Linked DNA regions of Constrictibacter sp. MBR-5. The protein of the gene in region 1 interacts with the protein of each later gene in a pairwise test. Links are inferred from orthologs where the notes say so. Each region holds a gene or a part of one and is shown on either strand. Other genes may lie near its edges.

Region 1 (9,011 bases):
CTCGCTGAACGAGGTGATGCGGATGTAGCCGATATCCTTTTCAACGCGCGAGCGCACCGACTGGATGCGGATGACGTCGCGGGTGAGGGTCACGTCGAAGGGTGCCTCCTCGCCGCGCCGGATCGTGACCTTCAGCGTGGTCTTCGGCGCGCCGCGCATCTTTTCGACGGCATCGGCGAGGGTCATGCCCTGGACGGACTCGCCGTCGAGGTGCGTGATCAGGTCGCCGGGCTGCAGGCCAGCGCGGAAGGCGGGCGTATCGTCGATGGGGGAGACGACCTTGACGTAGCCGTTCTCCATCGTGACCTCGATGCCGAGGCCGCCGAACTCGCCTTTCGTCTGCACCTGCATGTCGCGAAAATTCTTCGCGTTCAGGTAGCTGGAATGCGGGTCGAGCGCCGTCAGCATGCCGTTGATCGCGGATTCGACGAGTTGTTCGTCGGTCACCGGCTCGACATAGTCGGAGCGCACCCGCTCGAACACGTCGCCGAACAGGTTGAGCTGGCGGTAGGTCTCCGAGCCCTTGTTCTGGGCGCTCACGTCGACCGCGGTTGCGCAACCGACCGTGACGGCCACCGTGGCCGCCAGCATCATTCGTCCGATCATGCCCTGCTATTCCCTCTGCGCCGCCAGCATGGGCAGCGGATTGGTAGGCTGCCCGTTGCGGCGCAGCTCGACATAGAGGTGGGGGTTCCCTCTTTCGGATGCACCCATGACACCGACGGGCTCCCCGGCGATCACCCGCTGGCCCGGGCGCGCATCGATTCGCGCGAAGCCCATCAGCACCGAATGATACCCGTCGCCATGGTCGATGATCAAGAGTCGGCCATAGCCGCGGAAATCTCCCGCATAGGCTACGGTGCCCTCGCGTGGCGCCACCACCTGCGCATCGCCGCGTGTCTCCAGTACGACACCGCGATCCCGCGGCGGCGGTGCATCGCCGTAGCCCATGACGATCCTGCCGCGGGCCGGGGGGGCCGTCCGCGACGAGCCGCGCGGTACCACCGGTGGTGGGGGCTGCGACTCGCGCAACTCGGCGGGGCGCGGTGGCGGCGTCATCGCGACCGGTGGCGGCGCGTTCCGCCGGCGCGCCTCTTCCTCCGCGCGCCGCTGTTCTTCGGCGAGCCGGCGCTGTTCCGCGGCCCGCCGTCGTGCCGCCTCGGCACGCTGGCGCTCCGCTTCGACCCGGCGGCGCTCCTCCTCCGCGCGTCGTTCCGCTTCCAGCCGCTTGATCAGGTCGCGCAGGTCGTCGGCTTCCTTGCCCATGCTGTCGAGCCGGGCGACGACATCCTGGCGCTCGGCCGCCGCGCGATCGCGGAGGACGGCGGTTCGTTCCGCCAGTCGGGCCAGTTCGGCGCGTTCGCTTCGCAGCGCTGCCAGCTGGTTGGCCAGCGCCGTGCGCTCGCGCCTGCCCTCTTCGCGGAGGGCGGCGAGCGTCGCAAGCCGGTCGCGCAGCTCGACGGCCTGCCGCTCCAGGGGCGGGACCACCGCGCCGAGCAGCATCGCCGTCCGCACGGTATCGACCGGGCTGGTCGGCATGGCGATCATCGCCTCGGGCGGCCGGCGCGCGAGGCGTTGCAGCGCGGCCAAGGTCACCGCCATGCGGTCGCGTCCGTCATTCAGGCTCTGTTCCGCCGCTGCGGTCTCGCGCCGGAGATCGCGCAGGCGAAGCTCCGTCGCGGAGGCTGCCGCTTCCTGATCCTGCACGCGCCGGGCGACTTCGACCGACTGCGCGCGCAGCGCCTCCACCTCCTGAGCGTGTCTGGCCGCTTCTGCGTCCAGGCGTTCCCTGCGTTCCCGCGCGAGGTCGATGGCGCGGTCGATCGACCGTATCTCGCTCTTCGCCCGATCCTCGTCGCGGACCTGCGCGTCCGCGTCAGCGAGCGGCAAGGCAACCGTGGCCGCGACCACGGCCACCATCGCCCCGCACAGTCGGGCGGAGCGGGCGCTGCTGTAGCGGTGGGCGACCGGAACGGTTGGCAACATGCGCGTGGCGGGCTTTCGGGCCGCGGGACCGGCCTTCAACCTATCATGCGATCGCTTGCCCGCAGCAACTTTGCGGCCCTGCGATCATGTAGAATCGGCAATGTCGGGCGGCCTTGCGGCGCCCGCTTTAGGCGCGATGATAGGGGTGGCCGGCCAGGATCGTCGTCGCCCGATAGAGCTGCTCCGCCAGCATGGCGCGAGCCAGCAGATGGGGCCAGGTCATTGCGCCGAACGAGAGGGTCAGGTCCGCCGCCGCACGCACCGGCGCGTCATGGCCGTCGGCGCCGCCGATCAGGAACGCCGCCTGCGGGACCCCCTCGTCGCGCCAGCCGCCGAGGAGGGCGGCGAAGGTCGCGCTGTCGAGGCTGCGGCCCGTTTCGTCGAGCGCCACCACCCGCGATCCCTTGGGCACCGCCGCCAGGAGCAGTTCACCCTCGCGCGCCTTCAGCCGGGGCGGCGGCAGGGCCTGTCTCACCTCGACCTCGCGCAGGTCGAGGGGCCACGTCATCCGGCGGGCGTACTCGTCGTAAAGAGCTCCTGCAGCGCTGCCGCGGGCGCGGCCGACGGCGGCAACCAACAGGCGCAACGGCGGTTCAGCTCGCGTTCGAGCGGCTCGGCGCCGCTTCCGCCAGCTCGACGCCCCACATCTTCTCCAGGTTGTAGAAGGCGCGGACCTCGGGGCGGAACAGGTGGACGATCACGTCGCCTGCGTCGATCAGCACCCAGTCGCCGGCCGGCAGCCCCTCGATCGCCGGCGCACGGCCGATCAGCGGCTTCAGGTCCTCGGCCAGATGCTCGGCCATCGCGGCGACGTGGCGCTGCGCCCGACCGGACGCGACCACCATCTGATCGCAGATCGACGATTTGCCGCGGAGATCGATCACCACGACATCCTGCGCTTGGTCGTCGTCCAGGCGCTGCAGCGTGAGATCCAGGATGCTGCCCTTTTCGGCGCCGTAGTCCTTCGCCTCGGGGCGGTCCTGGGCATCGGGGTGGGCGGCGTGGAGCCGTCCGGCGGTCGCGTCGGAGCCGATTATGACCGTGATCCTCCTGCAGTGGCGGGCGGCCAGCACGAAAGCCGCGCGCGTATGTCCGTCGCCGATGTGTTGTCATGGGGTATGGGAATGAACGTCCAAGCCGGCGGAACGCGCCCGGCCAGATCGCCGGCACCTGAAAGCGGGACCCGGTCCTGCCGGAACCTGTGCGCCACCTTGCCTGCCATTGCCCTGGAGAAGTAGGTAGGCCGGGCGAAGACCGCAACGGGGACCATCCGGAAGAGTTGCGGCCAGCGGCTCCAGCGCGGCATCTGGATCATGATGTCGGCGCCCATCAGCCAGACGAAGTCGATGCCCGGAAAGCGTCGCCGCAGCGCCAGGACGGTGTCGACCGTATAGCGGGTGCCGAAGTGGCGCTCCAGATCCGTCACCCGGATGCGCGGATGCGCCGCCACCCGCCCGGCGCGCTGCATACGCGCGGAAAGAGAGGCCATGCCGTCGGCGGCCTTCAGCGGATTCTGCGGCGAGACGAGCCACCAGACCTCGTCCAGGCGAAGCCGCCGCAGAGCCTCGAGACTGACGTGGCGATGACCGCGATGTGCGGGATTGAACGAGCCGCCGAGCAGGCCGATCCGGCCTGTCGCGCGATGGCCGACCACGCCGGAGAGGCGCGCCGGCCGCTGCATCGAGGTGGCTATGGCCGGACCTGCCCGTCGCCGCGGACGACGTATTTATAGCTGGTCAGCTGCTCGGCGCCGACCGGGCCGCGGGCGTGGAAGCGGTCGGTGGAGATGCCGATCTCGGCACCCATGCCGAACTCGCCGCCGTCGGCGAACTGGGTCGAGGCATTGTGCAGCACGATGGCGCTGTCCACCCGATCGAGGAACCGCCGGGCGGCGTCCGCGTCCTCGCTCAGGATCGCATCGGTATGATGCGAACCGTAGCGGTTGATGTGGTCGATCGCGGCGTCGAGGCCGTCGACGACGCGCGCCGACACGATCGCGTCGAGATACTCTGTCGACCAGTCGCTGTCCGCCGCGGGCAGGACGCGCGGATCCACGTCGCGCACCGCCGCGTCGCCGCGCACCTCGCAGCCCCCATCGAGCAGGTCGCGGATCACGGGAGGCATGTGGGTCGATGCCGCCGCCCGGTCGAAGAGCAGCGTCTCGACCGCGCCGCAGACGCCGGTGCGCCGCAGCTTCGCGTTCAGCACGATGCGGCGCACCTCCTCCAGGTCGGCGGTGGCGTCGACATAGATGTGCACCAGGCCTTCGAGATGGCCGATGACCGGCACCTTCGCCTCGTTCATCACGCGTTCGATCAGCGAGCGCCCGCCGCGCGGCACGATCACGTCGACGAGGCCGCGCAGTCCGAGGAGCGCGCCGACGGCCGCCCGGTCGCGGGTCGGCACCAGTTGGATACAGTCCTCCGGCAGGCCGGCGGCGCGCAGTCCCTCGTGCAGGCAGTCTGCGATGGCGCGCGAACTGTGGAAGCTCTCGGATCCGCCGCGCAGGATGGCGGCGTTGCCGGACTTCAGGCAGAGCCCGCCGGCGTCGGCCGTTACGTTCGGGCGGGATTCGTAGATGATGCCGATCACGCCGAGCGGCACGCGCACGCGCGCGATCCGCAGCCCGTTCGGGCGGGTCCATTCCGCGATCGTCTGGCCGATCGGGTCGGGCAGGGCGGCGACCTCCTCCAGGCCGCGCGCGATGCCCTCGATGCGGCCTTCGTCCAGCCGGAGCCGGTCGGACATCGATGCCGACAGGTCGCGCGCCTCGGCGAGGTCGCGGGCGTTGGCGGCGAGAATCTCCGGCGCGCGTGCGCGAATGGCGGCGGCGGCGGCATGCAGTGCCGAATCCTTCGCCGCGGACGGCGCCAGTGCCAGGACCGACGCGGCGGCGCGGGCGCGCTCGCCGATGCGGCGCATTGTCGTGCCGACGTCGTCGGTCTCAGCGAGCGGCATCGCCAGGGTCATGACAGCACCAGGTCGTCTCGATGGATCATCTCGTCGCGGCCACGGTAGCCGAGCCGGTCGGCGATTTCATGGCTTTTGTGCCCGGCGATCAGGCGCGCATCGTCCGATGAATAGGCACAGAGACCGCGTGCCAGTTCCCGGCCCGCCGCATCCTTCACCAGCACCGCGTCGCCGCGCTGGAATACGCCGTCGACGGTCACCACGCCGGCGGGAAGCAGGCTGCGCCCGTCGCGCAGGGCACGCGCCGCGCCCTCGTCGATCGTCACCACGCCGCGGGTACGCAGGCTTCCGGCGATCCACTCCTTGCGGGCGGTGCGGGGCGTCGCGGACGGCAGGAACCAGGTGCAGCGCTCGCCGGATTCGATGGCCGCCAGCGGCGCCTCGCGTCGGCCGTTGGCGATGACCATGCGGCAGCCGGCGCCCATGCTGATGCGCGCCGCAGCGAGCTTGGTCACCATGCCGCCGCTGCCGAAACCGGACCCGGGTGCGCCGGCCATCGCCTCGATCTCGGGCGTAAGGGCGTGGATTTCCGGCAGGAACCGCGCCTGCGGGTCGTGGCGCGGGTCGGCGGTATAGAGCCCGTCGATGTCGGAGAGCAGGACGAGGGCCTCGGCACTAACCATCGCCGCGACGCGCGCGGCGAGGCGGTCGTTGTCGCCGAACCGGATCTCCTCGGTCGCCACCGTGTCGTTCTCGTTGATCACCGGCACGGCGTGCAGGCGGACCAGGGCGTTGAGCGTGTTGCGGGCGTTCAGATACCGCCGGCGCTGCTCGGTATCGCCGAGCGTCACCAGCACCTGGGCGACGGTGATTCCGTGGCGTGCCAGCGTCTCCTGCCAAGCGTGGGCGAGGCGGATCTGGCCTGTCGCGGCGGCGGCCTGGGACTCCTCCAGCCGCAGCGGTCCGTCGGGCAGGCGAAGCTGCCTGCGCCCGAGGGCGATCGCGCCGGACGATACGATGATGACCTCCTGCCCGCGGGCGGCACAGCGCGCCACGTCGTCGCCGACGGCGTCGAGCCAGCTGCGCCGGAGCTGCCCGCTCGCCTCGTCGACGAGCAGTGAGGAGCCGATCTTCACCACCAGCCGGCGCGCCGCGGCGAGCGGACTGTCGGCGATGGCCGCGGCACTCATGGCTGGTAGGGCGCGGCGGGCGCGTCTGCGCCGTCCTCGGCGCGGGAACCCTGAATGGCGGCGTACAGCGCCGAGAGCAGGTCGCGGACGTTCTGCCCGGAGGCGCCGGAGATCGTCCAGACGGCACCCGGTGCGATCTCCGCCGCCTCGGCGAGTGCCGCGCGCCGCTCCTCGATGTCGTCCGGCGTTAGCGCGTCGCACTTGTTCAGGGCGACGATCTCCGGCTTTTCGGCCAGCGTCTCGCCATAGGCCTCGATCTCGCCGCGCACGATGCGGTAGCTCTCGGCCGGATCCTCGGATGTCCCGTCGATCAGGTGCAGGAGCACTCGGCAGCGTTCCACATGGCCGAGGAAGCGATCGCCGAGGCCGGCACCTTCATGCGCGCCTTCGATCAGCCCCGGTATGTCGGCGAGCACGAATTCGGCGTCGTGCACGTTGACCACGCCCAGGCCGGGCGTCAGGGTCGTGAAGGGATAGTCGGCGATCTTCGGCTTCGCCCGGCTGACGGCGGCGAGGAAGGTCGACTTGCCGGCGTTGGGCAGGCCGACGAGACCGGCGTCGGCGACCAGCTTCAGGCGCAGCCAGAGCCAGCGCTCCTCGCCGGGCCATCCCGGGCCGGCGCGGCGCGGCGCCTGGTTCGTCGAGGACTTGAAGTGGACGTTGCCGAAGCCGCCGTCGCCGCCCTTGGCCAGCATGATCCGCTGGCCGGGTTCGGTCATGTCGGCGAGCACCGTCTCGCGGTCCTCGTCCAGGATCTCGGTGCCCGGTGGAACGCGCAGCACGACATCGCTGCCGGCGGCTCCGCTCTTCTGCCGCCCGGCGCCGCCATGGCCGCGCCCGGCGCGGAAATGCTGCTGGTAGCGGTAGTCGATCAGGGTGTTCAGGTTCGGCACGCACTCGACATACACGCTGCCGCCGCGGCCGCCGTCGCCGCCGTCCGGCCCACCGAACTCGATGAACTTCTCGCGCCGGAAGCTGACGGAACCGCCGCCGCCGTCGCCGCTGCGGATCCAGATCTTGGCTTCGTCGAGGAAGCGCATGTCAGTCTCGGATCCTGGTTCGAAGGGCCGCTGGCGAAATGCGGAACGGTGAACCGTTCCTGCCCCAGAACGACGAAGGGGGAATGGCGAGCCATTCCCCCGGGTCGCACCGTCCTGGGGGCGGAGCGTTATTCGGCCGGCGGCACCGCGGTTTCGGTGGGCACCACGGAGACGTAGGTGCGGTTCTTCAGCCCGCCGCCGAACTCCACGCGGCCCTCGACCAGGGCGAAGATCGTGTGATCCTTGCCGAGGCCGACATTGCGGCCGGGGTGATACTTCGTGCCGCGCTGGCGAATGATGATGTTGCCCGGAATGACGGCCTGTCCGCCGAACTTCTTCACGCCCAGACGGCGACCGGCGGAATCGCGACCGTTACGCGAACTGCCGCCTGCTTTCTTATGAGCCATACGATCTGCTCCCCGACCCGATCAGGCCGTGATGTCGGTGATGCGAAGGACCGTCACGTTCTGACGGTGACCGCGCTTGCGCCGATAGTTCTGGCGGCGCTTCTTCTTGAAGATGATGACCTTGTCGTTGCGATCCTGCGCGACGACCGTCGCGGCTACGGACGCACCGTCGATCATCGGCGAGCCGACCTTCGGCTCGTCGCCGCCGAGCATCAGCACTTCGCCGAGCGTGATCGTGTCGCCCGCTTCGCCGGGCAGCCGCTCCACGCGGATGACGTCGTCCTTGGCGACCCTGTATTGCTTGCCGCCGGTCTTAACGATTGCGTACATGGCTTCCCGACTTCCGCACGACGTGAGCGCACCGATATGGTGGGCACTCCCGGATCGCACAATAACAGACCGCGCCTGCGGAACCCGCGGCGCGAGAGGCCGGGAATATACGCAGCCGGCGCGACGTGTCAACCGGATGTGCCGCTTCCCGCGCAGCTTTAGAGTAGCACCATGGTTTCATCGGAGGGCAGACAGGATGAGCGTCGCCGCTGCGCGATGGCTGGTTCGGGCGGTGCAGGAGCCCGGCGATCTGCGCGACGCGCTTCGGGCGCGCGCGGAGGACGTCACTCTGGCGGATCTGGCGGCGCTCTCGACGGAACGCGGCCAGCCCGTTTCGATAGAGGATCTCCGGCAGGCATTCGTCGAGGATTGGACCTTGCGCCGGGCGCTCGCGAACGTGCGCTCGCGGTCGGAGAAGGTCTAGGCGGGCGCGGCGAACCGGATGCGCAGTGAGGCGCGTTCGCGCAGCACCCGCCGTCCCGTCCATTCCGACGGCTCCGCCAGCGCCATGTGTGGAAGGTATGGGCGGATCTCGGTCAGCACGATCTCGAGTTCCTGCCGCGCGAGCCTCGCGCCCAGGCAATGCGTCGGGCCGTGTCCGAACGCCAGATGCTTGACCCTGGGCGTATCGGCATGGGGGCACGCCGCGTCGCCGAACGCATCGACGTCGCGGTTCGCGTCCCCCAGCATGAGATGGACGAGCTGTCCCCGCTCTATGCGGTTCGATCCGATCTCGACCCTCTCCCGGGCCACGCGTCCGATACATCCGACAGGGCCCTCCAGTCGAATCAGCTCTTCGAGGGTATCGTCGAGCCCGACCGGCGCGGCGGCCAGCCGATCCCGGAGAACAGGCGATTCCAGGAGCGCCGCGACGACGTTGGCGATCAGGTCCTTCGTCGTCTCGCTGCCCGCATAGAAGATCATGGCGCGCCAGTAGCCCAGCGCGCCGGCATCGTCGGCCGACCCCCCGAGCGCCGCCAGGGCATCGGCCACCAGCGGCGTGGGTCGGCCGCCGACACGTCCGGCGTCGAGCCGCTTCACGAGCATCATGAGACAGAGGCGGGCGCGCTGACGATCCGCTTCCGACGCATCGATCTCGTGGCCCTGGGTCATTCCCGCGAAGATCGGGCGCAGTCCGAGGATGCCGT
Region 2 (8,907 bases), on another replicon or contig:
CTACATGGTGACCCAGGGCGCCCTGAGCGTCGTCGACAGCATTCAGCTCCTGACCGCCCTGCTCCCCTTCGACATCGTCGGTGACGGCACGGAGAAGCTCGCGTTCTTCGGCGTGCAGCCGGCGATGCTGTTCGTGTCGCTGCTGTTCATCGCGATCTCCTGCGTCCTGATGGGCGCCGGCCTGCCGACGACGGCGCTCTACATCATGCTCTCGGCCATCGCGACGCCGGCCCTGGCGCAGCTCGGCGTGCCGCCGCTCGCCGCGCACCTGTTCGTGCTCTACTACGGCGTGCTCGCCGACCTGACGCCGCCTGTCTGCGTCTCGGCCTATGCCGCCGGCGGCATCGCCGGGGCCAATCCCTTCAAGACGGGCGTGACCGCCTTCCGCCTCGGCAACGCGAAGGTCCTGGTACCCTTCGTGTTCGTCTACTCGCCGGCGATGCTGATCGTCATTCCGGAATATTTCAGCTGGCCGGAATATGCGTCGGTGACGATCACCTGCCTGATCGGCATCGTTCTGCTCGGCGCGGCGCTCACCGGCTATCTCATCGCCCCGATGGGCAAGCCGCTGCGCATCCTGCTGGCGGTCGGCGCGGTGCTGATCGTGGCGCCCAGCATGGAGACCAACCTCTGGGGCCTGGCGCTGGCGGCCCCCGTCCTGGTGCAGCAGTGGCTCGGCTGGCGCCGGGCCGCAGCGTCCCCCCTCGCAGCGTAGGCGCGGCGCCGCAACGGGATTGTTGCCACGACCGGGCGTTGCGGCGAGCATGGGGCGACCTCCGGAACCATGGCAGCCATCCCGATGAGCGATCTCGAGCCCGTCCTCGACCATCTCCGCCGCGACTTCGGCGGCGCGGTCGGGCGCCTCTGCGACCTTCTCCGCATCCCGAGCGTCAGCACGGACCCGGCCTACAAGGCCGACGTGCTGCGCGCCGCGCAGTGGATGGTCGACGACCTGAAGAGCATGGGCTTCGACGCCGGCCTGCGGCAGACGCCGGGCCACCCGATCGTCGTCGCCCACCATGCCGGGCCGGGCGACGCCACGGACGGAAATGTCCCGCACATCATGTATTACGGCCATTACGACGTGCAGCCGCCCGACCCGCTGGAGCTCTGGGAGACGGGCCCCTTCGAGCCGACCATCGTCGAGGCGGCACGCGGCCCGCGGGTGATCGCGCGCGGCGCGGTCGACGACAAGGGCCAGGTGATGACCTGGATGGAGGCCTTCCGCGCCTGGATCAAGGTGCACGGCACGCTCCCGGTCCGCGTCACCGTGCTGCTCGAGGGCGAGGAGGAGTGCGGCAGCCCCAGCCTGCCGGGGTTCCTGCGCGACAACCGCGAGGAGCTGCAGGCCGACATCTGCATGGTGTCCGACACCGGCAGCTGGGACCTGGAGACGCCGGGCGCCACCTACATGCTTCGCGGCATGATGTATGCCGAACTGACGCTGCACGGGCCGAGCCGCGATCTGCATTCCGGCATGTATGGCGGCGCGGTGCTCAATCCGATCAACGCGCTCACGCGCATCCTGGGCCAGCTGCACGATGCTGACGGCCGCATCCAGATCCCCGGCTTCTACGACGACGTGGAAGAGCCGTCGGCGGCGGAGCTGGAGGCCTGGAAGGGGCTCGGCTTCGACGAGGCCGCCTTCCTCGGCGAGATCGGCCTGAAGACGCCGACGGGCGAGAAGGGCCGTACCGCCCTGGAGCGGCTCTGGTCGCGCCCCACCTGCGACATCAACGGCATCCACGGCGGCTACACGGGCGCCGGCGCCAAGACCGTGATCGCCGCCCATGCGACCGCCAAGCTCAGCTGCCGCCTCGTGCCCGGCCAGGATCCGCACAAGGTGTTCGCCGGCCTGAAGGCCTTCCTCGACGCCCGCACGCCGGCCGACGGCCGCTGGGAGTTCAAGACCTTCAGCATGTCGCGCGCCATCCGCGTGCCCGCGGATTCGCCCTGGCTGCAGGCGGCGATGCGCGGCCTCGCCGCAGTCTACACGAAGAAGCCCGTGCTGATCGGCTGCGGCGGCTCGATTCCCGTGGTCGGCATGATCCAGGACACGCTCGGCTTCGACTCCCTGCTCGTCGGCTTCGGCCTCGAGGACGACCGCGTCCATTCGCCGAACGAGAAGTTCGACCTCGCCTGCTTCCGCAACGGCATGCTCTCCCACGCCGCGATCCTGCAGCAGCTGGCGGACGTCGCGCGGCGGCCGGGGGCCTGACCCGGCACCATAAGGCTAAGCGACGCGGTCGCGTGCGCTGCGCTTGACCCGGTCCGGGCCAAGCGGGAGAAACCATCAGGGCAATAGGGTTGGACCGAGCGGATGAGCCAGGAACTGGAGGCGCTGCGTGCGCGCGCCTTGGAGCAGATCGCGCGCGTCGAGGCGCAGTCGGTGCGGCTGGGGTCGCCATGCGGCAACGGGGAGATGCTGTGGCACCGTTGGGGTGACGGCAGCAAGCCGCCGCTGGTGCTGTTCCACGGCGGCTACGGCTCGTGGCTCCACTGGTTCCGCAACGTGCTGCCGCTGTCACAGCACTACACGGTGTTCGCCGCCGACCTGCCGGGACTGGGCGAATCGGCCCCGCCGCCGGAGCCGCGGGATCCGCACGCCATGGGGAAGGTCGTCGCCGAGGGATTGGAGACGGTCCTGCCGCCGGGACCGTTCGATCTGGTCGGTTTCTCCTACGGCGCCGTCATGGCGGGCCACGCCGCGGCGCTGCTCGGCGAGCGCGTGCGCAGCCTCACCCTGGTCGGCGCCGGCGGCCTGGGGCTCAAGCGTGGCCACATGCAGGACCTCGTGACGTGGCGTCCCGACATGAGCGGCGAGAAGCTCGCCGAACTGCACCGGCGCAACCTGGAGATCCTGATGGTCGCCCACCCCGGGACGGTGGACGACGTTGCGCTCTACATGCAGATGACCAACACGATGCGCGCCGTCGTGAAGAGCCGTTACATCTCGCGCACCGCGTCCCTGGCGCAGGTGCTGCCGAGCGTGAAGGCGAAGCTCGCCGGCATCTGGGGCGAGTTGGACGGCACGACCCATCCCTACACCCAGGAGCGCTGCGACCTGCTGCGCTCGATACAGCCCGACGCGCCGTTCGAGGTGGTCCCGGACTCCGGCCACTGGGTGCAGTACGAGACGCCCGCGGCGTTCGACGCGACCCTGCTCGGGATCCTGCGCGGGCACGGCTGACCGCGTGCTCTACGCCGTCCCGCTGATCCGCGGCCGGCTGGTCCGGCGCTACAAGCGCTTCCTCGCCGACGTCGAGCTGGCCGAGGGCGGGGTGGAGACGGTGCACTGCCCGAATCCCGGGGCGATGATGGGGCTGCTGGCGTCGGCGGCCCCGGTCTGGCTGCTGCCGGCGGTCAATCCGAAGGCGAAGCTGCGCCTGGGCTGGGAGCTGGTCGAGGCCGACGGCACGCTGGTCGGGATCAACGCCAACCGGCCGAACCGCCTGGTGGAGGAGGCGCTCGCCGCCGACCGCCTCCCGGTTCTGTCCGGATATGCGGAGGTGCGCCGCGAGGTGCGCTACGGCCTGCGCTCGCGGGTCGACCTGGTCCTGACCGCACCGGACCGGCCGCCCTGCTATGTCGAGATCAAGAACGTCCACCTGCGCCGCGACGGCCACGGCGACGACCGGAACGACCAGGGGGGCGGCGTCGGATGGGCCGAGTTTCCCGACTGCGTCACCGCCCGTGGCGCGCGCCACCTGGACGAGCTCGGCAACATGGCCGAGCAGGGCTGCCGCGCCGTCGTGCTGTTCGTCGTCCAGCGCGCAGACTGCGACCGCCTGCGCCTCGCCACCGACCTCGACCCGGCCTTCGCCGCCGCCATGGCGCGCGCCCTGGCCCGCGGCGTCGAGGTGGCCTGCTGCGTCTGCGCCGTCACCCCGGCGGGCGTCGTCATCGAGCGCCCGATTCCGTTCGATCCCGCCAACCTGCCGCCGGTGACCACGTCACGCTGAGTCAGCCTTCGAGCAGCATCGCCGACCCGAGACCGCCCGCGGCGGCGATGGTGGCGAGGCCGAGGCTGCCGGGCGGCGTCGTCTGCAACTCATGCCAGAGCCGCACGGCGAGGATGGCGCCGGACGCGCCGATCGGGTGGCCGCGGGCGAGCGCGCCGCCGCCGCGGTTGACCCGGGCGGGATCGAGGCCGATGCCCTCGATGCAGGCGATGGCCTGGACGGCGAAGGCTTCCATCACTTCGGCGACGCTCACGTCGCCCGGCGCGATGCCGCAACGGTCGAGAAGCCGCCGGCTGGCGGCGATAGGCGCCAGGCCGGGCATGGCGGGGTCCCCCCCGGCGCTCGCCGTCCCTGCGATGCGAACCGTTCGGCCGTGCGGGTTCAGCCGGGCGGCGACCCGGTCGGACACCACCAGCACGACGGCGGCGGCGTCCGCCTCGACCGCGACGGTCGCCGCCGTGACGGCATGCCCGGCATCCCCGGCCAGCGCGGGCAGGCGGGCGCAGAGGGCAGGTGTGAGCCGCCGGGCGAAGGCGTCCCGGGTCAGGCCCGCGAGATCGACGATCTCGCCGGGCGACGGCGGTGCGGCACGCGCCGCGGCATGGCTGGCGATCGCATAGTCCTCCTGCAGCGCCCGCGTGATGCCGCAGACGCGGGCGAGGTCGGCGGCGGCCGGGATCATGTCGGGATCGCGCGCCGGCCAGGGCGAGAAGGGCGGCCGGTCGTATGGCACCGACGGCTCGCCCGGCGTCGGCGGCCGGTAGCGCCGTTCCGGCGCGCGGCTGAAGCTCTCGACCCCGCCGGCGACGACGACGTCCGCCTCGCCGGCGCGGATGCGCGCGGCGGCGAGGGCGATGGCATCGAGGCCGGCGCAGCACTGGCTGTCGACGGTCAGCGCCGGCTGGTCCTCGGGAATGCCCGCGGCGAGGAGGGCGAGGCGGGCCGGATTGCCGCCGCCGTAGAGCGCATTGCCGAGGATGACCGCGTCCACATCGCCGGCGGGCATGCCCGTGTTGGCGAGCAGCGCGCGGATCGGCGCGGCGGCGAGGTCCCAGGCCTCGATCGCCCGGAAGGCACCGCCGCGCGGCGCCACCGCCGTCCGGCACGCGCCGGCGATGACCGCACCGGTCACGGCAGCGGCTCGTACGCGCCGGCCGCCCAGCGGTCCTGCAGCGCGGCGAAGTCCGTTTTGCCGGAGGGCGTCAGCGGCCAGTCACGCACGACGCCGTAGCGGCGGGGAACCTTGTAGGGCGGTAGCAGCGCCCGCGCATGGGCGATCAGGCCGGCCGCGGTCGCCGCCTGTCCGGAGCGGAGCGACACGAGGGCCGCGAGCCGTTCGCCGCGCACCGCGTCGGCGACGCCGAAGACGCCGGCGGTGGCGACGGCCGGATGCGCTTCGAGCACCCGCTCGACCGCTTCGGGATGCACGTTCCGGCCGGCAGCGACGATCATCCGTCTGGCGCGTCCGACCAGGTGGAGATAGCCGTCGGCGTCGAGATGGCCGACGTCGCCGACGGACATCGCCTGTCCCGCCCGCAGCACGTCGTCACCGTCGGCGAGGACGTAGCCGGAGAAGACGAGCGGGCTGTCGACGAAGACGAGGCCCGTGCGTCCGCGCGGCAGACGCCGGCCGAGGCGGTCGCGGACGGTCAGGTCTACGCCGTGGAAGGCGCGCCCGACCGAGCCCGGCGGCACGGGCTCGCCGTCCTTCGCCACGGTCACGAAGCTGAGCTCGGAGGCGCCGTAGAACTCGGCGAAGCGGGCGTTCGGGAAGGCGCGGCGCAGGGCGGGAAGGGCGTCCGCGGCCCATTTGGCGCCGGAGGACAGGATCCAGCGCAGGCTGGGACACGGTGCGTGCCCCGCCGCCGCCTCGAGCACCAGCCGCAGGTGGGTGGGCACGCCGTAGAGGACCGTGGCCTCATGGGTGCGGACTTGGCGCAGGACGGAAGCGGGCCGAAAGCCGGTGGACAGGATGACGGTGGCGCCGGCGTGCAGGCCCTGCATCAGCGCATAGAGGAACAGCGAATGCGTCAGCGTGCCCGGCGCCACGACCACGTCCTGCGGACCGATGCCGAATTCGACCGCGTCGCCGGCGAAACTCTCGGTCCACGAGCGATGGTCGCGGCCGTAGCCCTTCGGCCGGCCCGTCGAGCCCGAGGTGAAGCCGACATAGAAGCGCGACCGGTCGGCGGGCTCCGCCGGGCGTTGGTAGCGGAGGGGCGCACCGACGGCGTCCGCCACGGCGGCGAACGGCAGGTGATCGTCGAGGCGGATCGCCTTCGGCCCGCCCCGATGCGGCGACCCGGTGACGAGCAGCGCCGGCGCCAGGGCGTCCAGCACCGCGTCGACCGTCGCCGCGGGCCAGTCTGGGTCGAGCACCTGCGCCTCGCGCCCGGCATGGGCGACGGCGAGCACGAGCAGCGCCAGCGCCGGGCCGGTCGGCAGGTGCAGCGCGACACCGCCGCCGGCCGGAACGCACGCGGCGACGTGCGCCGCCAGGCGGTCGAGCGCCGCAGCGAGTTCGCCCCAGGTCAAAACGTCGTCGCCGACCCGGAGCGCCGGCCGCTCGGGCCGCGCGTCGGCATGCGCCGGAATCCGGGACGTGACGCCCGCCATGGGACTAGGCTCGGCGGGGTGCCGGCATCGCCTTGCGCAGGCCGGCCGCGACGAGGCCCGTCGCGATCGCCTTCAGCATGTCGCCGGGCAGGAAGGTGCTGCTGGCGATGGCCGCCTGCACCAGCGTCATGCCGGCCTTCCACGCCAGGACCGGTATGCCGAAGGCATAGATGACGATGACGCCGCCGATGACGGCCGCCACGGCCGACCCGACGAAGACCGGCAGGCCGGCCAGCCGGCGCGCCACGAGGCCGCACACGAACGCGCCGGGGATGAAGCCGACCAGGAAGCCGGCGGACGGCCCGAAGAACACGCCGAGCCCGCCGCGGCCGCCGGCGAGGAAGGGAGCGCCCAGCGCCACGACGAAGACGAACAGCAGCACCGCGAGCGCCCCCTGACGGGCGCCGAGGACGACGCCGGCCAGCATCACGCCCAGCGTCTGGGCGGTGATCGGCACGCCGCCGGCGAGCGGCAGGTCGATGCGGGGGAGCAGGCCGAGAGCGGCGATGATCGCGGCGAAGAGCGCGATGCGGGCGATGGACCGTGTTTCCACGCGGGAACCTCTAACGTCTGGGGGTGGGCTGGCCGCGGTGCGCGTCGAAACCCTGGGCGTCGAAACCTCGGGCGTCGAGCGCGTCCGCCACCTGATCGGCCAGTCGTAGCGTCTCCGCCATGAAGGGCACAAGCAGCCGCCACGACGGCCGCCGCCCGGTGCGCGCCCGCCACGCCTCGCAGCGCAGGTCCCAGTTGGACAGAAGCACGGGCACGAAGCGCACCACGAGCGCCACCGCCAGCCCCAGCTTCTTCGGATTGAGCCCGACGACCCGGAGCGGCCGCAGCAGCGGCACCACGGCATCCATCAAGGCCTGCATCGTCGTCGTCATGGTGACGAGGTTCGCCAGCAGCACCATCGTGACGAGGCGAAGCACGGCGGTCAGCCCGTCGATCCACGCGCCGGTCAGTCCGTGCAGCAGCCCGATGACGGCGAGCAGCGGCAGCAGCGGCCGCAGGAGCGCGATGTGGCGAAGCGCCTGCCGTCCGGCGGAGGCATAGAGGGCGAGCGTGCCGGCGAAGGCGACCCCGAGCCATCCTGCACCCTCCACGGGGAGCAGCGCCGTGCTGGCGACCGCCAGTGCGGCGAGCTTGGCACCGGCCGGGACGCGGTGAAGCCAGGTGCGCCGGGCCAGATAGGTCGAGATCACGACGGCAGTTCCGCCGCGGCGCGGCGCCGGGCGTGGTCCCGGTAGGCGGCGATCACGTCTCCGGGCGGCCCGTCCGCGCGCACCGCACCCTGTTCCAGCCAGACGACCCGGTCGAACCCGGCGAGCAGGTCGAGGTCGTGGCTGGCCATGACCATGCGCTGCGGCAGCGCCGCGAGCCGGGCGCCGAGGGCGAAGCGCGTCGACAGGTCGAGGCTCGCGAATGGCTCGTCGAGCAGGAGGAAGCGCGGCTCCGGCGCGATGACGGCGAGAATGCAGACGAGCTGCTTCTGACCCTCCGACAGTTCGTGGATGGCGCGATCCTCCCAGCCGGCGCAGCCATGCGCGGCGAGCAGATCCGCGACCCTGGCGGCGACGGCGTCGCGACGCAAGCCGGCCTCGGAAAGACCGAACCCCACCTCCTCGGCCACCGTCGGAAACAGGATCTGGTGGTCGGGATTCTGGAAGACGAAGCCGACGTCCGCCGGCAGCGCGCGGCGGTGCGCGGCCGTATCGCGCCCGCCGACGAGGACACGCCCTTCGTCCGGCAGCAGCAGGCCGTTGGCCAGCCGCAGCAGCGAACTCTTGCCCGAGCCGTTGTCCCCGATCAGGCCGATCCGCCGCTCCGACAGGTCGAGGGTCAACCCCTCGAACACGGCGCGGTCGCCGCGCGCGAGCACGACCCCCTCGAAGCGGATTCCCCCCGCCGCGTCGACCGCCGCTCCCGTTGCCTCGGACATCATCGCTCCCGCACAGACCGCGCGTTCTCTAGCACTTGCGGGGAGGCCCTGTGCACCCGCGGCGCAGCAGTGCGACGATGCACGGCGAACATGACCGGCGGACACGGCCGGCGACCTGCGACCGCGATGGCCGCGACAAGCGTTACGCAGGACACTATGTACGCGGCGAGACGAAACGGAGACACCGACATGACGCCACTGCCGAAGACCGTGCGCGAGGTTCGCCTGAAGAGCCGGCCGCAGGGCATGCCCCAGGCGACCGATTTCGAGATCGCGGAGGTGCCGATGCCCGTGCCGGGCGACGGCCAGATGCTGATCCGCACCGTCCACATGTCGGTCGACCCGTACATGCGCGGGCGGATGTCCGACCGTAAGAGCTACGCGCCGCCC

Evidence for each region.
Region 2: the proteins of ABIE65_RS16060 (region 1) and sfsA interact in binary tests that used the Escherichia coli proteins (3 or more experiments, as listed by UniProt). The link is inferred for Constrictibacter sp. MBR-5 from one-to-one orthologs.

What each region holds. Positions count from the first base shown.
Region 1 is NZ_JBEPTK010000007.1:153,364-162,374, reverse strand. What follows is about bases 2,817-5,815. They hold ABIE65_RS16060 (glutamate-5-semialdehyde dehydrogenase), read right to left. Parts: upstream 4,957-5,815; coding sequence 3,676-4,956; downstream 2,817-3,675. Other genes in these bases: proB (glutamate 5-kinase), read right to left, coding at 4,953-5,815; ABIE65_RS16065 (nicotinate-nucleotide adenylyltransferase), read right to left, coding at 3,020-3,667; rsfS (ribosome silencing factor), read right to left, coding at 2,817-3,059. Also shown: ABIE65_RS16085 (S41 family peptidase), read right to left, coding at 1-606; ABIE65_RS16080 (murein hydrolase activator EnvC family protein), read right to left, coding at 613-1,986; 23S rRNA (pseudouridine(1915)-N(3))-methyltransferase RlmH, read right to left, coding at 2,114-2,572; more of rsfS, read right to left, coding at 2,580-2,816; more of proB, read right to left, coding at 5,816-6,086; GTPase ObgE, read right to left, coding at 6,083-7,126; rpmA (50S ribosomal protein L27), read right to left, coding at 7,255-7,533; rplU (50S ribosomal protein L21), read right to left, coding at 7,555-7,863; ABIE65_RS16035 (hypothetical protein), read left to right, coding at 8,060-8,287; ABIE65_RS16030 (cytochrome P450), read right to left, coding at 8,284-9,011. UniProt on the Escherichia coli protein: Catalyzes the NADPH-dependent reduction of L-glutamate 5-phosphate into L-glutamate 5-semialdehyde and phosphate. The product spontaneously undergoes cyclization to form 1-pyrroline-5-carboxylate.
Region 2 is NZ_JBEPTK010000003.1:220,238-229,144, forward strand. The notes cover bases 2,184-5,078. They hold sfsA (DNA/RNA nuclease SfsA), read left to right. Parts: upstream 2,184-3,194; coding sequence 3,195-3,962; downstream 3,963-5,078. Other genes in these bases: ABIE65_RS08050 (dipeptidase), read left to right, coding at 2,184-2,218; ABIE65_RS08055 (alpha/beta fold hydrolase), read left to right, coding at 2,321-3,190; ABIE65_RS08065 (acetyl-CoA C-acyltransferase), read right to left, coding at 3,964-5,078. Also shown: ABIE65_RS08045 (TRAP transporter permease), read left to right, coding at 1-715; more of ABIE65_RS08050, read left to right, coding at 800-2,183; more of ABIE65_RS08065, read right to left, coding at 5,079-5,094; ABIE65_RS08070 (AMP-binding protein), read right to left, coding at 5,091-6,578; ABIE65_RS08075 (biotin transporter BioY), read right to left, coding at 6,583-7,131; ABIE65_RS08080 (energy-coupling factor transporter transmembrane component T family protein), read right to left, coding at 7,142-7,780; ABIE65_RS08085 (energy-coupling factor ABC transporter ATP-binding protein), read right to left, coding at 7,777-8,517; ABIE65_RS08090 (NADP-dependent oxidoreductase), read left to right, coding at 8,707-8,907. UniProt on the Escherichia coli protein: Binds to DNA non-specifically. Could be a regulatory factor involved in maltose metabolism.